Regions from separate parts of the Clostridium budayi genome, predicted to be linked through region 2. Evidence: riboswitches for the same ligand, from Rfam matches in the RefSeq annotation. Region 2 holds a riboswitch; each other region holds the start of a gene.
The links. Region 2 has a riboswitch for S-adenosylmethionine ahead of metK (methionine adenosyltransferase). Riboswitches for the same ligand answer to the same signal wherever they lie in the genome.
Positions count from the first base shown of each region.

Region 1 (3,572 bases), 190 kb from region 2:
TCAATGAATTACGAAGCATTCAAGTCAAGATTATTATTAGAAATCTTAAATAAAGACCTTTAATAAAAAAACAGTGCTTTTAAAAGCACTGTTTTTTTATTTAAATTTCAATCTTATCTAAAGCTCTATCTAAATCTGCTATTATATCCTCTACTCGTTCAATCCCTACTGAAAATCTTATTAAATCAGGAGCTACCCCAGCAGCTCTTTGTTCATCTTCATTTAATTGATTATGAGTAGTTGTTGCTGGATGTAACAATGAAGTTCTTGCATCTCCTAAATGAACAACAAGTGCAACTAACTTTAATTCTTTCATTAAAGTTTTAGCTGCAGGGATACCTCCCTTTACTCCAAATGTTAAAATTCCACTTGCTCCTCCATTTAGGTATTTTTGTGCCTTTTCATACTCTGCACTACCTTCTAAGTAAGGATAATTAACCCAAGTTATTTTTGGATGATTACTAAGCCACTTGGCTATATCTAATGCATTTTTTGAATGCCTTTCCATTCTAAGTTCTAACGTTTCTAATCCTAGATTTGTTAAATATGCATTAAACGGAGTTTGAATTCCTCCTAAATCTCTTATAAGTGTTACTCTTAATTTTGTTATATAAGCAGCTTCTTTAAATGTCTTTACATAGCTTAATCCATGATAACTTGGATCTGGCTCTACAAATTCATTAAATTTACCATTATCCCAATTAAAGTTTCCACCATCTACAATAATTCCACCTAATGCTTGTGCATGACCATCTGCATATTTTGAAGTTGAGTGTATAACAATATTTGCTCCTAATTTTAATGGATTGCAATGAATAGGTGTTGCTACAGTGTTATCAACTATAAAAGGTACATCTAATTTCTTTGCTACTTTTGAAAACTTATCAAAATCTAATATATTAAGTCCTGGATTTCCTATAGTTTCGCCATATATAATCTTTGTATTTTCATTCGCCGCTTTAATAATATTATCTTCACTATCATCAGGATCAACGAAGGTTACATCAATCCCCATCTTCTTTAAATTAACCTTAAATAGATTTACAGTTCCACCATACAATGTTGATGCAGAAACTATATGGTCACCAGCCTTACAAATATTTAATATTGCAGTCAACGCTGCTGCCTGTCCACTAGAAGTTGCAACTGCCCCAACTCCACCTTCTAGTAATGCAAACTTTTCTTCTAATGCTGAAACTGTTGGATTAGATATTCTTGAATAAAGATGACCTTCATTCTCAAGATTAAATAATCCTTCAACAAAATCTGGATCATCATACTTGTAAGTTGTACTTTGATAAATAGGAAGTACTCTAGGCTCTCCATTACCTGGATTATAGCCTCCTTGTACGCATATAGTTCCCTTTTTAAATTCTCTTTTCATAAATTTTGCCCCCTTAATTTTTATTATTTATTATTTATTACTTATCTCTATCTTCTTATCCTCCGTTATTATTGAATCTATTTTAATATCATGTTCTTCACTAGGAACTTTATCTAATACTTGAAATTCATAAGCTAATGCTATTTTCTTAGCATCAATTTTATTACTGCTTAAAAATTTATCATAATATCCTCCACCATATCCTAGTCTATTCCCTTGTTTATCAAAAGCTAATCCTGGCATTACAATTAAACCTAAATTATCAACATTAAAGTTACTCTTATCCCCAATTGGTTCTAATATTCCATAACTACTTGTGACTAAATTCTCTAAACTGTTGATTTTTATAAATACCATCTCTTTTTTTATAACCTTAGGTACATATACTTCCTTTCCATCCTTAAGTGCATCTTCTATTAATATTTTCGTATTTATTTCAGAACCAAATCCAATATAAATAAAAAATTCCTTTGCCTCTTTATATTCTTTAGTATCTTTTAACTTTTCTATTATTTTTTTATCTTTAATTGCTTTTTCCATGCAATCTAGCTCATCTCTCTTTTTTATTATCTCTTTTCTAAGTTCTTTTTTCATATTTAAATCATCACCCTTTGTTTATATATAAAATTAAAGCACTAGAGAACAAATCTCTAGTGCTTAATTCACTAAATTCTTTATTCTCTTATCTATCAGTTTAACAAACCGCAGGATTTAGCACCACATATTAAATACTAAATATAAGTTCTTAATATAGGTTGCTGGGTTTCATAGGGCCAGTCCCTCCACCACTCTTAATAAGATTTATTTAATTTTATCTTCCTATAACAATCTCACCTTTTTTAATAACGCATGCATTTTCTTCTGTTATAACATAACGCTCTAAGTACTTATCAAAGATTTTGCTTGTTTCTTTCAAATAGAATTCATTTAAATCTACTTCAAATTCCACTTCACATCCTTGTATTGGGCAGAAATAAACTACTTCATCTTCATAATTTTCTAGCATAAAGTTAAGTATTTTAGAATCTAAAGTTTCACTAACAACTAAGTATGCAACTTCCATTCCTTTTTTCTTATGAATTAATGAGAATATATTTGCATTTATATCAGTATTATTTTCTTTAACCTTTACTATATACTTATTCTCATAGAACTTAATTATAGCTTTCTCTTTATTTTCATATTTATTTTCATCTGTAGTTTCTATCTTATGCTGAACTTCATGATTATATTCTGAAATTAATCTAATTAATTCACTATATTCAATATCAGATCCCTTTAACTCTGAAGTATCCTTAACTACAACAGTTTTCTCTACTATTTTTTCTACTTCATTAACATCTTTTTCTAACTCATTTATTTCTGTAGCTACAGAAACATTTTCTATAGAATTATTATTTAATTCTAAGTCGCTGTCTCCTTCGTTTCCAGTAGTGCTTTCTCCTGAAACTTCTTTTGCTAATTCTTGAACATTAGCCCATATATTATCTATATCTTTACTTTGAAGAGTAACATCTTCATCTTCTTCTGAAACTTCTATATCTTCTATTATATCTTTTGACATATCTATTTCTACTATATTATCTTCATCAATAGAAACTTCTAAAAGTTCTATATCATCATCATAATCTAATATATCTTCTACTTGATCTTCATCATCCATTAATTCTTTAAGTATATCTTTTTGTAGTTCTTCTTCATAAATTTCAGTTTCACTCTTTAAAGATACAACATCACCTTCTATTTTAAATTTTGGTGATTCAGATATAGCTTTTAAGACTTCGTCTTTATTCATTTTTGGAAACCACGTAAATACAATATTAATCTTCATCTGCTTTAAACCTACTAACATAAGTTCAAGCTTATTTAACATATCTTGAATGTTTTGCATACCTTGCACCCCTCACAAATTCATATTATTCCCATAGTTATGTCACATACTACTATTTTATATCAATGTGGTAAAATTTACAATATATTTTAATTTATTATAAATTTTTCGTTTATACACTTCTATTTTCCACCCTTTTTACTTGATATATTATTCTTACAACTAATAGTATAAATACAAACATAATTACTACTTCTAATATATAAATATTAATATTTTTAAAAACGAAAATAATGCTAATTAAAATTATTTTACTTATTTTATTATATATTAGCTAATACATATATTATCTTTCTA
Region 1 covers NZ_AP042456.1:2,822,650-2,826,221, forward strand. The annotation lists gene thrS (threonine--tRNA ligase) at 1-63, shown strand, start outside; gene ACZ5TJ_RS13655 (O-acetylhomoserine aminocarboxypropyltransferase/cysteine synthase family protein) at 101-1,384, opposite strand; gene ACZ5TJ_RS13660 (5-formyltetrahydrofolate cyclo-ligase) at 1,415-1,978, opposite strand; SAM riboswitch class I at 2,064-2,185, opposite strand; gene ACZ5TJ_RS13665 (hypothetical protein) at 2,196-3,275, opposite strand.
Region 1: linked by a shared signal. The riboswitch ahead of ACZ5TJ_RS13660 (5-formyltetrahydrofolate cyclo-ligase) and the one ahead of metK (methionine adenosyltransferase) in region 2 are both predicted to bind S-adenosylmethionine.

Region 2 (3,572 bases):
TATGTAGGAAATAATGCAGATAAAAATATAGTTTTAGATGAGAATAAAAATAATAAAAAAGAAACTACTGATAAAGTTAATGATAAAGAAAATATTAAAGAGGATAAAGAAGATAAAGAGAATAATTATGATTCATCACAAAGTTTAAATTCAGAAGATGAAAGTAGCAATAAAATATTAAATGAAGAAGAGAAAAATATAGAATCACAAAAAAAAGATACAAGTAATAAGGAAGATAACAAAGCAGTTCAAAGTAATGCAGCTTTATTTATAGTAAAAAAAGAAGAGATACTTGATAGATTATCATTTAAAGATAAGACAAAATTATTATCAGTAGCAAACAAAATGTCTGCAGTTGATGTTGAAAGAATAAAAGAAAGTTTAGAAAAAAAGAATGGAAAAGAAGGAGTAGCAGAGGCATTTAATATAATTAAACGTAGACTTACGGATGAAGACTATAAAGAAATTAAGGAGATATTATCACCTTATATAAATATAAAGTTATTAGAAGGCATGAACTAATATAAAAATATGTTTATTGATAAAAATAGGAGTATTTTAGAGATATAGGTAGAATATAAAATATAATCTCCATATTTGACCTGTTTTGTCATTTGAAATATAGGGTAGGAGACTATATACTAACTATTGTCGGTTGGGCAAACGCCTAACAGACAAGAAAAAATAAAGTTTTGGTGGAGTTCCCGAGTGGCCAAAGGGGGCAGACTGTAAATCTGTTGTCAGTTGACTTCGAAGGTTCGAATCCTTCCTCCACCACCATTTTATGGGCGCATAGCTCAGCTGGGAGAGCACCTGCCTTACAAGCAGGGGGTCACAGGTTCGATCCCTGTTGTGCCCACCATAAAATTTTAAAAATGATATATTGCTGATGTGGCTCAATTGGCAGAGCAGCTGACTTGTAATCAGCAGGTTATCGGTTCAAGTCCGATCATCAGCTCCAAACTAGGTGGAGTTCCCGAGTGGCCAAAGGGGGCAGACTGTAAATCTGTTGTCAGTCGACTTCGAAGGTTCGAATCCTTCCTCCACCACCATTTATGGGCGCATAGCTCAGCTGGGAGAGCACCTGCCTTACAAGCAGGGGGTCACAGGTTCGATCCCTGTTGTGCCCACCATATCATTTTTGAATTTTATAATTAAAACTTTATATGCTGATGTGGCTCAATTGGCAGAGCAGCTGACTTGTAATCAGCAGGTTATCGGTTCAAGTCCGATCATCAGCTCCAATTTAGGTGGAGTTCCCGAGTGGCCAAAGGGGGCAGACTGTAAATCTGTTGTCAGTTGACTTCGAAGGTTCGAATCCTTCCTCCACCACCATTAACATCAAGAATATTCTTGATGTTTTTTTATTTATCTAAATATTTAGTATTTTAATAAGTGGTGAATATTAACAATAAAATATTAAGTTATATATTTACAAAATATTATGTTATAAAAAAACACTATATAGGTAAAGCTAATAATATAGCAATTAATAGGTAAATTTAAATAAAAATAGAGAGAAAAAAATTGTGAACTTATAAAATATAGAAGAATTTTACATGAATAAAATGTATTGACTAGCTAAATTCTATGTGTTACAATTTTCAAAGAAATTCACTTAAAAATAAATACATAACTCTTATCAAGAGAGGTGGAGGGAAATGGCCCTTTGAAACCCAGCAACCTACAAATAATTTAATTATTAAAGTGTGGTGCTAATTCCTGTAGAGTAATCTACAAGATAAGAAAGATTAGGAAACTAGTTCTCTTCTTATCGAAGAGTTTTTTTTATTTAAAAAAATATATATTATAAGGAGAAGAAGAATGAGAAGATTATTTACATCAGAATCAGTTACTGAAGGACATCCAGATAAAATCTGTGACCAAATCTCAGATTCAGTATTAGATGCTATTTTAGAAAAGGATCCACATGCTAGAGTTGCTTGTGAAACTTGCACAACAACAGGTATGGTAATGGTTATGGGAGAAATCTCAACTAACTGTTATGTTGATATTCCAAAAGTTGTTAGAGAAACAATAAGAGAAATCGGATATGATAGAGCTAAATACGGATTTGACTGTGATACTTGTGCAGTAATGACAACTATCGATGAACAATCATCAGATATAGCTATGGGAGTTGACGAGGCTCTTGAATCAAGACAAGGTGAAAAAGATGATGTTGAAGCAGTAGGTGCTGGAGACCAAGGAATGATGTTCGGATACGCTACAAATGAAACAGAAGAATTTATGCCAGCTCCAATTGCAATGGCTCACAGATTATCAAGAAGACTTACAGAAGTAAGAAAGAATGGTACTTTAAAATACTTAAGACCAGACGGAAAAACTCAAGTTACAGTTGAATACGAACACGACAAGCCAAAGAGAATAGATGCAATAGTTATTTCAACTCAACACGATGAAGAAGTAACTTTAGAACAAATACAAGCAGATTTAAGAAAACATGTTATTGATTATGTAATACCTGCTGAATTATTAGATGAAAATACTAAGTATTACATAAACCCAACAGGAAGATTCGTTGTTGGTGGACCACAAGGAGATAGTGGATTAACAGGAAGAAAGATCATCGTTGATACTTACGGCGGAATGGGAAGACACGGTGGTGGAGCATTCTCAGGAAAAGACCCAACAAAGGTTGATAGATCAGCAGCATACGCAGCAAGATGGGTTGCTAAGAACTTAGTTGCAGCAGGAATAGCTGATAAGTTAGAAATACAATTAGCTTATGCTATAGGTGTTGCAAAGCCAGTTTCAATCCAAGTAGATACATTTGGAACAGGAAAGAAATCAGAAGAAGAAATAGTTGAAATAGTACAAAAGGTATTCGATTTAAGACCAGGTGCTATAATAAGAGACTTAGATCTTAGAAGACCTATATACAAACAAACAGCAGCTTATGGACATTTCGGAAGAACAGATGCTGAATTACCATGGGAAAACTTAGATAAAGTAGAAGAAATCAAAAAATACATGTAATTATAAAAGGTGCTCTTAAATAGAGCACCTTTTTTTACCATCCTCCAGAAGAACCTCCACCGCCGGAAGAACCTCCGCCGAAACCGCCGAAGCCTCCACCACCAGAAGAGCCTCCGCCAAATCCACCGAAGCCTCCACCTCCAGAAGGGCCTCCGCCTCTATGGTTTCTTCCTCCGTTTAAAAAGATAAATGTTAAAATAGTTGAGAAAATTCTTCCATTATTAAATATTAAATCGTATAGAAATAAAATTACTAATACTATAAATATAAATGTATAACTATAAGAAGATTTATCCTTAGATGGAATTTCTACATTTAAAGATTTAGTTAAAGTAACACCGTATTCTTTAGCTATAGTATCAGAAAAAGCACTATAGCTTTCTGAAAGACCTTTTCCAAAATCATTATTTTTAAAGTTAGGTTTTGCAATAGACTCCATAACTCTATTAGTAAGTGCATCAGGAAGTGCACCCTCTAATCCATAGCCAACTTCAACACGCCACTTTTTATCATTTAAAGCTAAAAGAATTAATAAGCCATTATTTTTATCTTTTTGACCAATACCCCAGCCT
Region 2 covers NZ_AP042456.1:2,633,493-2,637,064, reverse strand. The annotation lists gene ACZ5TJ_RS12690 (hypothetical protein) at 1-522, shown strand, start outside; tRNA gene ACZ5TJ_RS12685 (tRNA-Tyr) at 695-780, shown strand; tRNA gene ACZ5TJ_RS12680 (tRNA-Val) at 787-862, shown strand; tRNA gene ACZ5TJ_RS12675 (tRNA-Thr) at 886-961, shown strand; tRNA gene ACZ5TJ_RS12670 (tRNA-Tyr) at 967-1,052, shown strand; tRNA gene ACZ5TJ_RS12665 (tRNA-Val) at 1,058-1,133, shown strand; tRNA gene ACZ5TJ_RS12660 (tRNA-Thr) at 1,169-1,244, shown strand; tRNA gene ACZ5TJ_RS12655 (tRNA-Tyr) at 1,250-1,335, shown strand; SAM riboswitch class I at 1,637-1,748, shown strand; gene metK (methionine adenosyltransferase) at 1,825-3,000, shown strand; gene ACZ5TJ_RS12645 (TPM domain-containing protein) at 3,035-3,572, opposite strand, start outside.

Region 3 (3,572 bases), 170 kb from region 2:
TATCCCTTTTCCTCTAATTTAGGTTTTATATGTTCTACAATTTCTTTATGAGGAACTGGTGTAACACCTATTGTTATAGTCTTATCGTCCCCTTTACTATTTCCACCACAACCTACTAACGCTAATGATAATACTCCTACTAATATTGATGATATTATTGTTCTTTTTTTCATATTAAAATCCCCCTTTTTATTTTTTCACTTATTGCTTTTATACTTATTATTTTGAAAGTCTTTTATAAAAATAATTTCCTAGACTTTGTAGCCCCTGAACTATAATTATTAATAATATTACTGTTACAATCATGTAATCTGTTTGGTATCTATGATAACCATATCTTATAGCAACATCTCCAAGTCCACCTGCACCTATTGCCCCTGCCATTGCTGAATATCCAATTACACTAATTATAGTTAAAGTTAATCCTGAAACTATTGATGGTACTGCTTCTTTAAGCATAACTTTAAATATTATTTGACTATCTGATGCACCAAAAGATTTTGCAGCTTCTACAACTCCTTTGTCCACCTCTCTTAATGCACTTTCTATAATTCGTGCAATAAAAGGTGCTGTTGCTATAGTTAATGGAACTATCATTGCTTCTTTTCCAACAGTTGTTCCAACTATTATTCTGCTTAGTGGGAATACTGCAACCATAAGTATTACAAATGGAAAGCTTCTTAATATATTAACTATAAAATCTAGTACACTATATATTCCTTTGTTTGGTTTTAATCCATCTTTAGCTGTTAAAGTTAAAGCTATTGCAATAATGAATCCAACTATAAGAGCAAAAAATGTTGATAAAAAAACCATATATCCTGTTTCCCACGTAGCTTTTAATATTTCTTCAAACATTTATAATACCTCCCACTGAACATTTTTTTCTTTTAGATAATTAAATATAATATCTTTGTCTTCATCATTTATATTTATAACTAAATTTCCTAGAACACTTTCTCTAAACCTTTCTAGCTTGCCCCATACTATTGAAAAATCTACATTTGTGTCTCTTGCCATTTTAGTTATAAGTGCATTTTCTGATGAATCTTTTGGGAAAAATATTTTTATATTTATTCCGCTCTCTGGTAATAGGTCTATATCATTTTCTCCAAGGAATTTTTTAAGCGAAACTCCTGGCTTTAAAAATAATTCTTCAGCCCTGCCTTGTGCTTTAATTTTTCCCCCTTCTAAAAGTGTTATTTTTTCACAAACTTCTTTTACCACCTCCATTTGGTGAGTTACCATTACTATAGTTATCCCAATTTCTTTATTTATTTTTAAAATTAATGATAGTATGTCCTTAGTTGTTTTAGGATCTAATGCTGAGGTAGCTTCATCACAAAACAGTATACTTGGTTTTAATGCTAATGCTCTTGCAATTGCAACTCTTTGCTTTTGACCACCACTTAATTCTGACGGCATACTTTTAATTTTATTTTCTAAATCTACAAGCTTTAGTAATTCTAAAACCCTCTCCTTAACTTGTTCTTTTTTATATCCCCAAAGTTCTAATGGAAGTGCTATATTTTCATACACATTTTTTCTTTCTAATAAGTTAAAATTTTGAAATATCATTCCGATATCTTTTCTAAGTTCTCTTATTTCTAGTTTGTTTAAATCCTTAATTTCCTTATCCTTTATTAAAATACTTCCTGTATCATAGCTTTCTAATCCATTTAAACATCTTAAAAGCGTTGATTTACCAGCTCCACTATGACCTATTATTCCGTATATCTCTCCTTTTTTAACTTCTAAGGATATATCTTTTAAAACTTCTATCTCCCCAAATTTCTTTTTTAAATTTTTAACCTTTATCATATACTTAAAGCCCCCTTTTTTAGAAAATAAAAAATGCACTAGAGAATAAATCTCTAGTGCATGAAACGTTCCTTGCCCTATTAATGTATTCCCTTATCTATCAGATATTAAATCTGCAGGATTTAGCACCACACTAAAATAACAATTTAAATATAAAATATATTTAAACCTTGCTATTAATTTAGCAGGTTGCTGGGCTTCATAGGGCCAGTCCCTCCACCACTCTTGATAAGAATTCGATATTTTATTTTGTAAATAAATAATTTAATTTGAAATTTTATCCATAAACTACTTATATATAATATATTATGTTTTTAATACTTTGTCAATAACCTTTTATAAAAAATTTTTATATAATAATTTTTTATATTAGTTTTTAAAAATAATATAATTTTATATCTTTAGTCTTATAAAGCATCTGCCTTTCTAATGTGTTATTTATCATTAATCTATGTATAACTGATACTTATTGTTCATCATATTTTAGTAAATATTAAAATTTCTCTACGTCCCATAAAATATCTATAATTTCTCCCTCAGCATTATCATCTATAAATTCTAATATTTTCTCCTTCATACTATCTGCTATTTTATTATTTCCACAAATTGATGAAAGTCCTATTGTAATTAACTTATGATTATCCATATTATCTACTTCACCAAGGGAAATATTAAATTTATTTTTAAGCCTTTGACTTATGCTTCTAACTATCATTCTTTTTTCTTTTAAAGAATTAACCCATTCACTTCTTATTGTTATTTTCATAAGTAATATGTACATTTTCCCACCTCAAGCTTTACATAATTTGTATTTAATATATGCTCTATATTCTTATAATATTCCATATTTTTATTTATATAAATCATATTAACTTTAATTTATTTCTTTAATTAATCTATAGTGAAAAAGCCTAAGAATTCATTTTAAATTCTTAGGCTTTTTCACTATCTTAACATATAATTAAAATTGTAAAACAAATAATTACATAGTTGCAATTACTTCAATTTCAACTGGAGCATCTAGTGGTAGTTTAGCCACTTGAACACAACTTCTTGCTGGTGGTTTCCCCTCAAAGAAAGTAGCATAAACTTCATTAACTGCTGCAAAATCGTTTAAATCTTTAACGAATACAGTAGTTTTAACAACCTTATCCATACTTGTTCCAGCTTCTTCTAATATGTTTTTAATGTTTGTTAGACTTTGTTTAGTTGCCTTCTTAATTTCAGTAACTAGTTCTTTTGTTTCAGGGTTTATTGGAATTTGTCCTGATGTAAAAATCATATCTCCAATCTTGATAGCTTGTGAATATGGTCCTAATGCTTCTGGCGCATTTTTTGTATTGATTACTGTTTTTACCATAGTAAATTCCCTCCTTTTATATCTTCCATTTTCATTATAGAATTTTTTTCTACAAATGTCTAAATATTTTTATAATTTATTATTTTCCTTTTTTATGAAAATGTTATAATAATTGTGAGGATACAAAAGAGAGAGGTGTTTTTATGAATTTAGATAATATAAGGGTAGCTAAAGAACATATTAAAGATGTGGTAGTTAAAACTCCACTTCTTCATAGCAATTTCTTCTCAAAGCAAAGTAATAATAATGTTTATATGAAATGTGAAAATTTACAGCTTACTGGAGCTTATAAGCTAAGAGGAGCATTAAATAAAATGATGAGTTTAAGCGATGAAGAAAAAGAAAAAGGAGTTGTCTGCTCTTCTGCTGGAAATCATGCACAAGGAGTTGC
Region 3 covers NZ_AP042456.1:2,463,611-2,467,182, forward strand. The annotation lists gene ACZ5TJ_RS11815 (MetQ/NlpA family ABC transporter substrate-binding protein) at 1-173, opposite strand, end outside; gene ACZ5TJ_RS11820 (methionine ABC transporter permease) at 220-858, opposite strand; gene ACZ5TJ_RS11825 (methionine ABC transporter ATP-binding protein) at 859-1,821, opposite strand; SAM riboswitch class I at 1,912-2,056, opposite strand; gene ACZ5TJ_RS11830 (DUF503 domain-containing protein) at 2,315-2,602, opposite strand; gene ACZ5TJ_RS11835 (RidA family protein) at 2,804-3,181, opposite strand; gene ilvA (threonine ammonia-lyase) at 3,325-3,572, shown strand, end outside.
Region 3: linked by a shared signal. The riboswitch ahead of ACZ5TJ_RS11825 (methionine ABC transporter ATP-binding protein) and the one ahead of metK (methionine adenosyltransferase) in region 2 are both predicted to bind S-adenosylmethionine.

Region 4 (3,572 bases), 300 kb from region 2:
ACTTTTTTTTTATAAAGCTTAAAAGAAAATTAAATTTAATTTATTAGAATTGATAATGTAATAGTTTAATAGTATAATTTTTAATAGGTTATAGTGTAGGAGAAGGAAAGATGAATTATTTTATAGAGTTTATAATTTCGTTTGTAGTCGTTACGATTCTTACGCCAATACTTATGAAATTATCACATAAGATAGGTTTTACAGATAAACCTACAAAGAGGAAAAAACATAAGAACATAACTCCATTATCTGGAGGGCTTGGAATGTTTATAGGATTTTTCACTATTTTATACTTTACAAATGGTGGATTTGATAATGAAATGTTTTGGGTATTTGTAGCATCGATTTTAATAGTATGTATAGGTCTTGTAGATGATTATTATAAATCAAAGGGAAAAGAATTCCCTATAATGCCAAGATTAATAATACAGATATTAGCAGCTATTATAGTTTTTAAAGCAGGGGTTTCCTTTAATGGGTTTACTAACATTTTTACAGGACAGTATATTGAGTTAAATGATTTTTTAAAGTTTGTTCTTAGTGTAACTTGGATATTTGGGGTTACAACTGTTATAAATTGGTCAGACGGAATGGATGGTTTAGCTGGAAGTATATCTCTTGTATCGTCAGGTACATTTTTTATTGCCGCAATTATATTAGGCCAAAGCTACTCAGCAACAGTTTCAATAATACTTGCTGGAGTTATTGGTGGATTTTTAGTTTATAATAAATATCCAGCTAGAGTATTCATGGGTGACTCAGGTGCAAACTTTTTAGGATTTATACTTAGTATAATCGCTTTAGATGGCGCATTTAAACAAGCAACTGTATTAAGTTTAGTAGCACCAGTATTAGCAATTGCTGTTCCTATATTTGATAATATCTTTGTTATACTAAAAAGATTTAATGAAGGAAAGCCAGTATATCAAGCTGATAGAAGTCAAATGCATTTTAGACTAGAGGAAAAGGGTCTTACTAAGCCACAAATTGTACATTTAATAGTTGGAATTAGTATCCTATGTGCATGTGCATCAATTTTATTAGTATTTTATAATCACCCGTAAAAGGGTCATAACATAAAAGAGTAAGCATTAGCTTACTCTTTTTTTATATTTTAATTGACTTATGATGCCTTAATTGGTAATATATAAAAAATAAATGAAGGGGGAATATTTATGTATAAAGGGAAAAAGGTATTACTTAGGTGTCATTGTGAGGAAGATATAGAAAAACTTTATGAGTTTATAAATGATTATGAAGTAAAAAAATTTCTAGATCTTGAAACAGTACTTCCATTAACAAAGTGGCAAGAAGAGGAATGGGTAAAAAGAAAAAGAGCTAATGATCAAACTTATGACTTTGCAATAGAAGATTTAGAAAGTGGAAATATAATCGGTGGATGTAGTATAAATGAGACTAGTATAAAAAATAGAAATTGTACAGTTGGAATTATGATTGGAGATAAAAATTATTGGGGAAAAGGCTATGGCTATGATGCATTAAAAACACTTATAGATTTTATTTTTAATGAATGTAATATGGAGAAAGTAAAGCTTAGTGTATATGAGTTTAACAGTAGAGCAATAGCTTGTTATAAAAAATTAGGATTTAAGGAAGAAGGAAGGTTAAAAAAGGAATTATATAGAGAAGGAAAGTACGCAGATGTAATATTAATGGCTGTATTTAAAGATGAATATTTTAATAATACAAAATAGAATATATTTACAAATAAAAGTGTTTAGTATATAATAAAATACAACAATTGGAAAAACTTATCAAGAGTGGCGGAGGGACTGGCCCTATGAAGCCCAGCAACCTATATAAAAATGTGGTGCTAATTCCAGATAGATAAGGATATAAATTTAAGATTACAGGTCTTAGGTATTATCCTAGGACCTTTTTTATTAATAAGGGGGCTTTTTATGAATATTAGAAAACTTTTTGATAGTAAAAGATTAATTTTATCTTTTGAGGTATTTCCACCTAAAAATACTTCACCTGTTAAAACAATTTATAAAGCTTTAAATGAGCTTAGCACTTTAAAACCAGATTTTATTAGTGTAACCTATGGGGCAGGTGGAAGCCTTATAAATAATAAGACTTCTGAAATTTCATCATTAATAAAAAACGTATACAACATAGAAGCGCTAGCACATTTAACATGTATATCTTCTAAGAAAGAAAATATAGATTATATTATGGAGAGATTAGAACTTGAAGGAATAACAAACATTCTTGCATTAAGAGGAGACAATAATGACAATGGAGCCGGTGAATATAAGTATGCAACAGATCTTATAAAATACGTAAATGAAAAAGAAAAGTTTAATATAATATCAGCATGTTATCCAGAAGGGCATATAGAAAATAAAGGTATTGAAGCTGAAATAATGAATATGAAAAGGAAAATTGAATCTGGAACATCGAGTTTTATATCTCAGTTATTTTTTGATAATAATATATACTATGATTTTTTAGATAAGGCAAAAGGTAGCGGTATTAATGTACCAATTCAAGCTGGAATTATGCCTGTTGTAAATAAGAAGCAAATAGATAGAATTACATCACTTTGTGGTGCAACTATACCATTAAAATTTAAAAAGATAATGGATAAGTATGAGTATGATAGTGAAGCTTTAAGAGAGGCTGGTATTGCTTATGCAATAGAACAAATAATAGATTTAGCATCTAGTGGGGTGGATGGAATTCATTTATACACAATGAATAACCCATATGTTGCAAGAAGGATTAAAGAAAATATAGAAGTAATAGTTAAATCAATAAATAATAAGGGGGAAACAATAGCATGAAAAAAGTTGAAAGTTTTGAATTAGATCATAGAAAAGTCAAAGCACCATATATAAGGAAATGTGGAAATCTTAAAGGTAATTTAGGAGATTCTATAAGTAAATTTGATATAAGATTTCTACAACCTAATAAAGAAGCGTTTGGAACAGCAGCTATGCATGCCTTAGAGCATCTTTTAGCTTATAATATAAGAGATTTCCTAGATGGAGTTATAGATATATCTCCAATGGGATGCAGAACAGGTTTTTATATGATTATTTGGGGAGATAGGGACCCTGCAGAAGTTAAAAGTGCAGTAGAAAAAGTTTTAGAGATTGTATTAAAGGCAACAGAAGTTCCAGCAAATAATGAAATTCAATGTGGTAATTATAAGGATCTTTCCCTTTTTGGAGCAAAGGAATATGCAAAAGAAATATTAGAGAAAGGTTTTTCATTAAATATTTATGGAGAAGACTAATATAGAAATAAATATTGATGAAAATGAAGTTTTTCGCTATTTAGGTTATAAAGGCCAAAAAATAGAAGAAGAACTTCTTCTAAAAATACAAGACACAATAGAAGAGGGAAAAAAGTTATTTGCACCAAAAATTATATATAAAGAATATCCTATAAATATTTTAGAAAATGGAGTAGAGGTTATTGGAACAACATTAGTTCTTGAAGGAAATGATATAAAAAAACTATTAATAGACTCAAATAGATGTATATTAATGGTTGCAACTATTGGAAATTATATTGAAAAGAAGATAAGATTATATGAGAGA
Region 4 covers NZ_AP042456.1:2,332,029-2,335,600, reverse strand. The annotation lists gene ACZ5TJ_RS11200 (MraY family glycosyltransferase) at 111-1,064, shown strand; gene ACZ5TJ_RS11195 (GNAT family N-acetyltransferase) at 1,176-1,715, shown strand; SAM riboswitch class I at 1,770-1,855, shown strand; gene metF (methylenetetrahydrofolate reductase [NAD(P)H]) at 1,923-2,810, shown strand; gene ACZ5TJ_RS11185 (S-ribosylhomocysteine lyase) at 2,807-3,265, shown strand; gene ACZ5TJ_RS11180 (methionine synthase) at 3,252-3,572, shown strand, end outside.
Region 4: linked by a shared signal. The riboswitch ahead of metF (methylenetetrahydrofolate reductase [NAD(P)H]) and the one ahead of metK (methionine adenosyltransferase) in region 2 are both predicted to bind S-adenosylmethionine.